One region of the Streptomyces sp. NBC_00207 genome, then DNA from elsewhere that is predicted to be linked to it. Evidence: riboswitches for the same ligand, from Rfam matches in the RefSeq annotation. Region 1 holds a riboswitch; the other holds the start of a gene.
What was found. Region 1 has a riboswitch for glycine ahead of gcvP (aminomethyl-transferring glycine dehydrogenase). Riboswitches for the same ligand answer to the same signal wherever they lie in the genome.
Positions count from the first base shown of each region.

Region 2: another riboswitch for glycine. It lies ahead of gcvT (glycine cleavage system aminomethyltransferase GcvT); the one in region 1 lies ahead of gcvP (aminomethyl-transferring glycine dehydrogenase).

Region 1 covers NZ_CP130715.1:2,206,213-2,210,620, forward strand. Annotated here, with positions in the region: gene gcvP (aminomethyl-transferring glycine dehydrogenase) at 1-2,349, opposite strand, end outside; glycine riboswitch at 2,574-2,672, opposite strand; gene OG472_RS10610 (PRC-barrel domain-containing protein) at 2,785-3,150, shown strand; gene OG472_RS10615 (DNA polymerase IV) at 3,263-4,408, opposite strand, start outside.
Region 2 covers NZ_CP130715.1:6,366,184-6,370,591, forward strand. Annotated here, with positions in the region: gene glyA (serine hydroxymethyltransferase) at 103-1,359, opposite strand; gene gcvH (glycine cleavage system protein GcvH) at 1,375-1,755, opposite strand; gene gcvT (glycine cleavage system aminomethyltransferase GcvT) at 1,868-2,983, opposite strand; glycine riboswitch at 3,124-3,227, opposite strand; gene OG472_RS30245 (AAA family ATPase) at 3,461-4,114, shown strand; gene OG472_RS30250 (enhanced serine sensitivity protein SseB) at 4,291-4,408, shown strand, end outside.

The sequences.
Region 1 (4,408 bases):
GGTGGCGCGCTTGAGGCCCTCGCCGCCCATCAGGCGCACGTACGACCACGAGATCGGCAGGATGCCGGCCGAACCCCACGGGGCGGCCGAGATCGGGCCGACGCCCGTCTCCGGGCCGGCGGTCGGCTGGAGCGGGTGGTTCGGCAGGTACGGGGCCAGGTGCGCCCGGACACCGACCGGGCCGACGCCCGGACCGCCGCCGCCGTGCGGGATGCAGAAGGTCTTGTGCAGGTTCAGGTGCGAGACGTCGCCCCCGAAGTGACCCGGCTTGGCGAGGCCCACCAGAGCGTTCAGGTTGGCGCCGTCGACGTAGACCTGGCCGCCGGCCTCGTGCACCTGGGCGCAGATGTCGGCGACGTGCTCCTCGAACACACCGTGCGTGGAGGGGTACGTGATCATCAGCACGGCGAGCTCGTCGCGGTACTGCTCGATCTTGGCGCGCAGGTCGGCCGCGTCCACCTCGCCGTCGTCGGCGGTCTTGACGACGACGACCTTCATGCCGGCCATCACGGCGCTGGCGGCGTTGGTGCCGTGCGCGGAGGACGGGATGAGGCAGATGGTGCGCTGCTCGTCGCCGTTCGCGCGGTGGTAGGCGCGGACGGCCAGCAGGCCGGCGAGCTCACCCTGGGAGCCGGCGTTGGGCTGGATGGACACCTTGTCGTAGCCGGTGACCTCGCAGAGACGTTCCTCCAGCTCGGTGATGAGCGTGAGGTAGCCCTCGGCCTGCTCCACCGGGGCGAAGGGGTGCAGCTGGCCGAATTCGGGCCAGGTGACCGACTCCATCTCGGTGGTCGCGTTGAGCTTCATGGTGCAGGAGCCCAGCGGGATCATGCCGCGGTCCAGCGCGTAGTCCTTGTCCGAGAGCTTGCGCAGGTAACGCAGCATCGCGGTCTCGGAGCGGTGCTGGTGGAAGACCGGGTGCGTCAGGTAGTCGTCCGAGCGCAGCAGGCCCTCGGGCAGCGTGTCGTCCGTGGTCGCGTCGAGCGCCTCGATGTCGGCGGTGACGCCGAAGGCGGCCCAGACGGCCTCGACGTCGGCGCGCAGGGTGGTCTCGTCACAGGCGAGGGAGACGTGGTCGGCGTCGACCGGGTGCAGGTTGATGCCACCCTCGCGGGCGGCGGCGACGACCTCGGCCGCACGGCCCGGAACACGGGCGGTGACCGTGTCGAAGTACGAGCCGTGCACGATCTCGACCCCGCCGGCCGTCAGGCCCGCGGCGATCAGGGCCGCGTAGCGGTGGGTCCGGCGGGCGATCGTCCGCAGGCCGTCCGGGCCGTGGTAGACGGCGTACATGGCGGCCATGACGGCGAGGAGCACCTGCGCGGTACAGATGTTGCTGGTGGCCTTCTCGCGGCGGATGTGCTGCTCGCGGGTCTGCAGCGCCAGGCGGTACGCCTTGTTGCCGTCCGCGTCCACCGAGACGCCGACGAGGCGGCCGGGCAGCGAACGGGCGTGCTTGTCCTGGACGGCCATGTAGCCGGCGTGCGGTCCGCCGAAGCCCATCGGGACGCCGAAGCGCTGGGTGGTGCCGACGGCGATGTCCGCGCCCAGCGCGCCCGGGGAGGTCAGCAGGGTCAGCGCGAGCAGGTCGGCGGCGACGGCGACGATGGCGCCGAGCTCGTGCGCCTGGTCGATGACCGGCTTGATGTCGCGGACGGCACCGGAGGCGCCCGGGTACTGGATCAGCACGCCGTAGACACCGCGCTCGGCGACCTCGGCCGGGATGCCCTCGGACAGGTCGGCGACGACGACCTCGATGCCGATCGGCTCGGCGCGGGTCTCGATCACGGCGATGGTCTGCGGCAGCGCGTCGGCGTCCACGAGGAAGACGTTGCCCTTGGCCTTGCCCACGCGGCGGGCCAGCGTCATGGCCTCGGCGGCCGCGGTGCCCTCGTCGAGCAGCGAGGCGCCCGACGTCGGCAGCCCGGTGAGCTCGGCGACGACGGTCTGGAAGTTCAGGAGGGCCTCGAGGCGGCCCTGCGAGATCTCCGGCTGGTACGGCGTGTATGCCGTGTACCAGGCCGGGTTCTCCATGACGTTGCGGAGGATCACCGGGGGCGTGAAGGTCCCGTAGTAGCCGAGACCGATCATCGAGGAGAGGACCTGGTTGCGGTCGGCGAGCGAGCGCAGCTCGGCGAGCACCTCGGCCTCGGTCCGCGCCTCGGGCAGGTCGAGCGCCTCGGCGGTCTTGATCACATCCGGTACCGCGGCGGCGGTCAGTTCGTCCAGGGAGCCGTAGCCCACATGGGCGAGCATCTTCGCCTGCGCCTCGGCATCCGGGCCGATGTGGCGCTGTTCGAAGGGGATGCCTCGCTCCAGCTGGGAGAGCGGAATGCGGTTGGCGGTCATGTACGGAGGCCTCCTGGTCGTATGACCTGCGAGGGGCACCACGGCGCGGGCACCCGGACGGCCTCCCCCTCTGTCATCTGCACCTGAGAGTTTCACCGGAGTCGCGGGGGTCGCTCCCCCAGCCATCGCTGGGATGCGGCCCCGGAGAGCTCCGGCTTTCACCGTCGGTGAGGAGTGGGACCGGCACTGCACGCCCGGTACCCGCCCCTGCTTTCCAGAGTGGCCTCGTCCGTGCGGTACGTATGCCTGAGAGATTCCGGGGAGGATTTGCTCCTTCGGCGCCTCCGTCTTGCTCACTCGGAGGACTCTCCCGCACAGGGTCGACAGCCATCACCCAGCCTACCAGCGAGGATCCGGGGCCTCCCCGAGTGGCCTCCGCTGCCGTTATGCACTTCTGTAGTCATTACGGAGGAGTTGCGACCATTTGGAGGGACCGTGCAGACCGACATCGATCCGCGCAGCCTGATCGGCCGCAAGGCGTTCGACCGCAATGGCACCAAGATCGGCACCGTGGACGAGGTCTACCTCGACGATGCCACGGGCGTCCCGGAATGGGCGGCCGTCCGTACGGGCCTGTTCAGCCGGGACGCCTTCGTCCCGCTGGAGCCGAGCGAGATGGTGGGCGACACCTTGCGGGTGCCCTTCGAGCGCTCCCTCATCAGGGACGCCCCGGACTTCGGCGTCGGCCGCCACCTCTCCCCCGAACAGGAGCTGCAGCTCTACCACCACTACGGCCTGGACACGACCCTGCCGACGGACTTCCAGCGGGACTTCGGCCGCCTGGCGGGCGACGAGGGCTGAGTCGGGAGCCGGGGGCTGAGACGAGGGCTGCGCGGGCCCGGCGGCGTGGGCCGGCGGCCGTGAGGCGGAGCCCGGACCGGGGCGCGCGACGCCCCGCCGCCGGGCTTCCCGATCAGGCCGGGCCGGCCGCTCCCGGCTCCCCGTCCCCCACCAGCGGCAGCGGATCGGAAGGCTCCAGCTCGGGGTCCTCCACCCGGAAGGTCCGCACCCGGCCGGGCTCCGATCCGGGCTGCTCGAACCGTACGGTCACCCGCCCGACCCCGCTGCCCTGCACCCACCCGGGCCCGTACACCGTGTGCCGTACGTCGCTCCCGGCCGGCCAGCGCCGCTCGGGAGCCGGCTCGGGCTCCCCGGGCGGTTCGGCGGCTGCCGGGGCTCCGGAAGCCTCGGAAGCCCCCACAGGCGCGGCAGCGGCTCCGGTCCCGTCGGCGACGGCCGTCCCGGCCTCCTCGCCCGTCCCGCCCGCGCCGCCCGCTCCATCCGCCCCGTCCGGCTCAGTGGCGAGCGACTGCGCGAAAAGGTCCTCCTGCGTGTAGTCCGCGAGGCCCGTCACCCCCACCCCCAGCAGTCGCACCCCTCCCGTGGTGTCCACGCCCTCCAGCAGCCGCGCCGCGGCCTCCCGCACCACAGCGGGGTCGTCCGTGGGCCCGCGCAGCGTCTCGGACCGCGTCAGCGTCGAGAAGTCGTACCGCCGCACCTTCAGCACGATCGTCCGCCCCGAGTGCCCCGAGCCCCGCAGCCGCTGCACACACCGGTCGGCGAGCCGCTGCACCTCGGTCCGGATGCGTACCCGGTCGTGCAGGTCCACGTCGAAGGTGTCCTCGACCGACACCGACTTCGCGTCCCGCTCCGCGACCACCGGCCGGTCGTCCAGCCCCAGCGCCATCCGGTACAGGCCCACGCCGTGCGCACGCCCGAGCATCCGGACCAGCTCGTCCTCCCCGGCCTCCGCGAGGTCCCCCACCGTGGTGATCCCGGCGCGGCGCAGGTGCTCCCCCGTGGCCGGCCCCACCCCGGGCAGCGTCCGTACGGACATCGGGGCGAGCAGCTCGCGCTCGGTTCCCGGCTCGATCAGCAGCAGCCCCGCCGGCTTGGCCTCCTCGGACGCCACCTTGGCCAGCATCTTGGACCCCGCCAGCCCCACCGACCCGCTGAGCCCCGTGGCGGCCCTGATGTCGGCCCGCAGCCGCTCCCCCGTCGACCGGGCGGTCCGCGAGTCGAAGGCCACCCCGCCCGCCTCCAGGTCCACGAATGCCTC
Region 2 (4,408 bases), 4.2 Mb from region 1:
AGGTGTGGAAGGTGGGGCGGGGGTGCGTCCGCCCGGTGCTCCTCGGCCATGAGAAGGGCCCGGCCCTGTCCGCGAACAAGACCGGGCCCTTCATGCCGTCGCTTAGAGCGACGGGTACAGCGGGAACTTCGCGGCGAGCGCAGAGACGCGCGCCTTGAGGGACTCGGCGTCGTACGCCGGCTTCAGCGCCTGCGCGATGATCTCGGCGACCTCGGTGAAGGCCTCGGCGTCGAAACCGCGGGTGGCCAGGGCCGGCGTGCCGATCCGCAGACCCGAGGTGACCATCGGGGGCCGCGGGTCGTTCGGGATGGCGTTGCGGTTGACCGTGATACCGACCTCGTGGAGGCGGTCCTCGGCCTGCTGGCCGTCCAGCTCGGAGTTGCGCAGGTCGACCAGGACCAGGTGCACGTCGGTGCCGCCGGTGAGGACGTCCACGCCCACGGCCTTGACGTCGTCCTGGACCAGGCGGGCGGCGAGGATCTTCGCGCCTTCCAGGGTGCGCTCCTGGCGCTCCTTGAACTCGGGCGAGGCCGCGACCAGGAAGGAGACCGCCTTGGCCGCGATCACGTGCTCCAGCGGGCCGCCCTGCTGACCCGGGAAGACCGCGGAGTTGATCTTCTTGGCCAGCTCCTGCGTCGACAGGATGACACCGCCGCGCGGACCGCCGAGGGTCTTGTGCGTGGTGGTCGTGACGACGTGGGCGTGCGGCACCGGGTTCGGGTGCAGGCCCGCGGCGACCAGGCCGGCGAAGTGCGCCATGTCGACCATCAGGTACGCGCCGACCTCGTCCGCGATCCGGCGGAAGGCGGCGAAGTCCAGCTGGCGCGGGTAGGCGGACCAGCCGGCGACGATCAGCTGCGGCTTGGACTCCTTGGCGAGGCGCTCGACCTCGGCCATGTCCACCTCGCCGGTCTCGTCGACGTGGTACGGGACCACGTTGTAGAGCTTGCCGGAGAAGTTGATCTTCATGCCGTGGGTCAGGTGACCGCCGTGGGCCAGGTTGAGGCCCATGATCGTGTCGCCCGGCTTCAGCAGCGCGAACATCGCGGCGGCGTTCGCCTGCGCACCCGAGTGCGGCTGGACGTTCGCGGCCTCGGCGCCGAACAGCGCCTTGATGCGGTCGATCGCGATCTGCTCGACGACGTCGACGTGCTCGCAGCCGCCGTAGTAACGGCGGCCCGGGTAGCCCTCGGCGTACTTGTTGGTCAGGACCGAACCCTGGGCCTCCATGACGGCGACCGGAGCGAAGTTCTCCGACGCGATCATTTCCAGGGTGGACTGCTGGCGCACGAGCTCGGCGTCGACGGCGGCGGCGACGTCCGGGTCGAGCTCGTGGAGAGGGGTGTTCAGTACAGACATCAGGGTCCCCTGGGGTCAGTTACCGGCGGTGAGCTGGGTGTACTCCTCGAAGGACAGGGTGTCCTTCGGCTCCTCCGAGAGGCGCACCTTGAACAGCCAGCCGCCCTCGAACGGGGCCGTGTTCACGAGCGCCGGGTCGTCCACGACGTCCTGGTTGAACTCGACGATCTCGCCGGAGACGGGGGAGTACAGGTCGCTGACCGACTTCGTCGACTCCAGCTCGCCACAGGTCTCGCCCTCGGTCACGGTCTCGCCGGCCTCGGGGAGCTGGGCGTAGACGACGTCACCGAGCGCGTTGGCCGCGAACTCCGTGATGCCGACCGTCGCGACGCCGTCCACGGCGTCCGACAGCCACTCGTGCTCCTTGGTGTAACGCAGCTTCTCGGGGTTGCTCATGACCTGATTCTCCTGGATGCGGGGGAGTGGATACGAACGGTGGTCTCGGGTACTGAGACGCTGCCGGACGGGGTTCCCGTACGGCTCGTGCACGGCTGGACCGTGTGCGGAACTACTTCTGCCGCTTGTAGAACGGCAGCGCCACGACCTCGTACGGCTCATGCGTACCGCGAATGTCGACGCCGACGCCGGAGGTGCCGGGCGCGGCGTGCGCCGCGTCCACGTACGCCATCGCGAGCGGCTTGCCCAGCGTCGGGGACGGGGCGCCCGAGGTGACCTCGCCGATGACCTGACCGTCGGCGACGACCGGGAATCCGGCGCGCGGGACGCGGCGGCCCTCGGCGATCAGGCCGACCAGCTTGCGCGGCGGGTTGGTGGCGGCGCGCTCGGCGGCGGCCTCCAGCGCGGCGCGGCCGACGAAGTCGCCCTCCTTCTCGAACTTCACGACCCGGCCCAGCCCCGCGTCGAAGGGGGTCAGGGAGGTGGTCAGCTCGTGCCCGTACAGCGGCATGCCCGCTTCCAGGCGCAGGGTGTCGCGGCAGGACAGGCCGGCCGGCACCAGGCCGACGCCCTCGCCCGCCTTGGTCAGCGCCTGCCACAGCTCCACGGCGTGCTCGGGCGCGACGAACAGCTCGAAGCCGTCCTCGCCGGTGTAGCCCGTACGCGCGATCAGCGCGGGCACGCCCGCGACGGTGCCCGGCAGGCCGGCGTAGTACTTGAGGCCGTCCAGGTCGGCGTCCGTCAGGGACTTCAGGATGCCGGGGGACTCCGGGCCCTGCACCGCGAGCAGCGCGTACGCGTCGCGGTCGTCGCGGACCTCGGTGTCGAAGCCGGCGGCGCGCTCGGTCAGGGCGTCGAGGACGACCTGGGCGTTGGAGGCGTTGGCGACGACCATGAACTCGGTCTCGCCGAGACGGTAGACGATCAGGTCGTCGACGATCCCGCCGTCTTCCTGGCAGATGTGCGTGTAGCGGGCGCGGCCGACGCCGACGGTGGAGATGTTGCCGACCAGCGCGTAGTCGAGGGCCTTGACGGCCTCCGGGCCGGTCAGCGTGATCTCGCCCATGTGCGACAGGTCGAAGAGACCGGCCTTGGTGCGTACGGCGTTGTGCTCGTCGCGCTCGCTGGCGTACCGCAGCGGCATGTCCCAGCCCGCGAAGTCGGTCATGGTCGCACCGAGCGAGCGGTGCAGCGCATCGAGGGCGGTCAGACGGGGGGCAGTGCTCATGGGTGTGGCTCCCGAGTCCCAGGGCATGACATGACGAGGAGGGTCCTCCCCATCTGTCATCGGAACCTGAGAGGTTCGCCGAGAGTTCCTCGGCTTGCACCTTGGGTGGAGCTGTCGAGCAGCTCGCTTTTCAGATCTGCCTCATCCACGCGGTACGGGGCCTGAGAGATTCAAGGGAGGATCTTGCTCCTTCGGCGCCCGCGCACGGCCTTGCGGCGTGCCGGGACTCTCCCGCGCGGATTCAAGCGGCCGGTATGCAGTTGGTCCAGATGGCGCACATCATTGCACGCCATGCCCGTGATCGGGCGGAGGGGTCCGAAAGTTCGTACGGTACCCCGAGCGGGCGGACCGGAACCGGGGCTGCCGGATTACCGTCTCTTTACACTCAGTGGGCAAGGGTCCTGGTGACCCGATTCGGGGGAGGCGAACACTGTGCGGAGATTCGGAGCGGTGACGACGACGGGAACCGTGGACTCGGTGCCGGTGCCGGTGCCGGTGCAGCGCGGCGCGCACGGACGGGACCACGGGCGCAGGCGGGCGGCGGACCCCGCCATCCGCCCCGTACGCGACCTGCGCGGCCCCGCGGTGCACGGCCCGCAGCGGCTCGCCTTCGCGGACGGGGACATCGTCGTGGTGTCCGGCCTGCCCGGCGGCGGCAAGAGCACGCTGATCAAGCGGGCCGCGGCCGAGGGCGGCGCCGTCGACTCCCAGGACACCCGTGAGCGCTGGGAGCGGCTGATGCCGCCGGCGCTGCCCTACGCGGTGTACCGGCCGCTGGTGCGCGCCGCGCACTACTGGGGGCTGTGGCGGCTCCTGCGCTCCGGAGCCTCCGTCGTCGTCCACGACTGCGGTACGCAGAGCTGGGTGCGCGGCCTGCTCGCGGCGGCCGCGCGGCGCCGGGGGCGGGCGCTGCACCTGCTCCTCCTCGACAGCAGCCCCGCGGAGGCCCTCTCCGGCCAGGCCGCGCGGGGGCGCCGGGTGTCCGCCTACGCCTTCGCCCGCCACCGCGGCGCGGTGGGCCGCCTCCTGCGCGAAGCCGAGGCGGGCCGCCCCCCGCGGGGCTGCGCCTCGGTCACCCTGCTCGACCGTGCCTCCGCCGCGACCGTGACCCGCATCGCGTTCCACGCCTGACCCGCAGGGTGCGGCGCCGCTGCCGGCCCTGGCCGGACCTGATGTGCGGCGGGGCCGCATCGTTCAGCCCCTCCGGCGTTCGAGGCGCAGTGGGGGCCGGGCCCCCGCAGCGGCGGCGCGTACGGGCCGGTACCCTGCGGGGCGACACGCGCGGGATCAGGCGAAGGCAGGGGCACATGCAGGGCAGCGGCTGGCCGGGGAATGAGCTGGAGCAGGTGCTCGGGGCGGCGCTCGGGCACCCGGACGCCGGGGGGCGGATCCTGGAGGTGCTCGGGCGCAGCCAGGTGTGGGTCC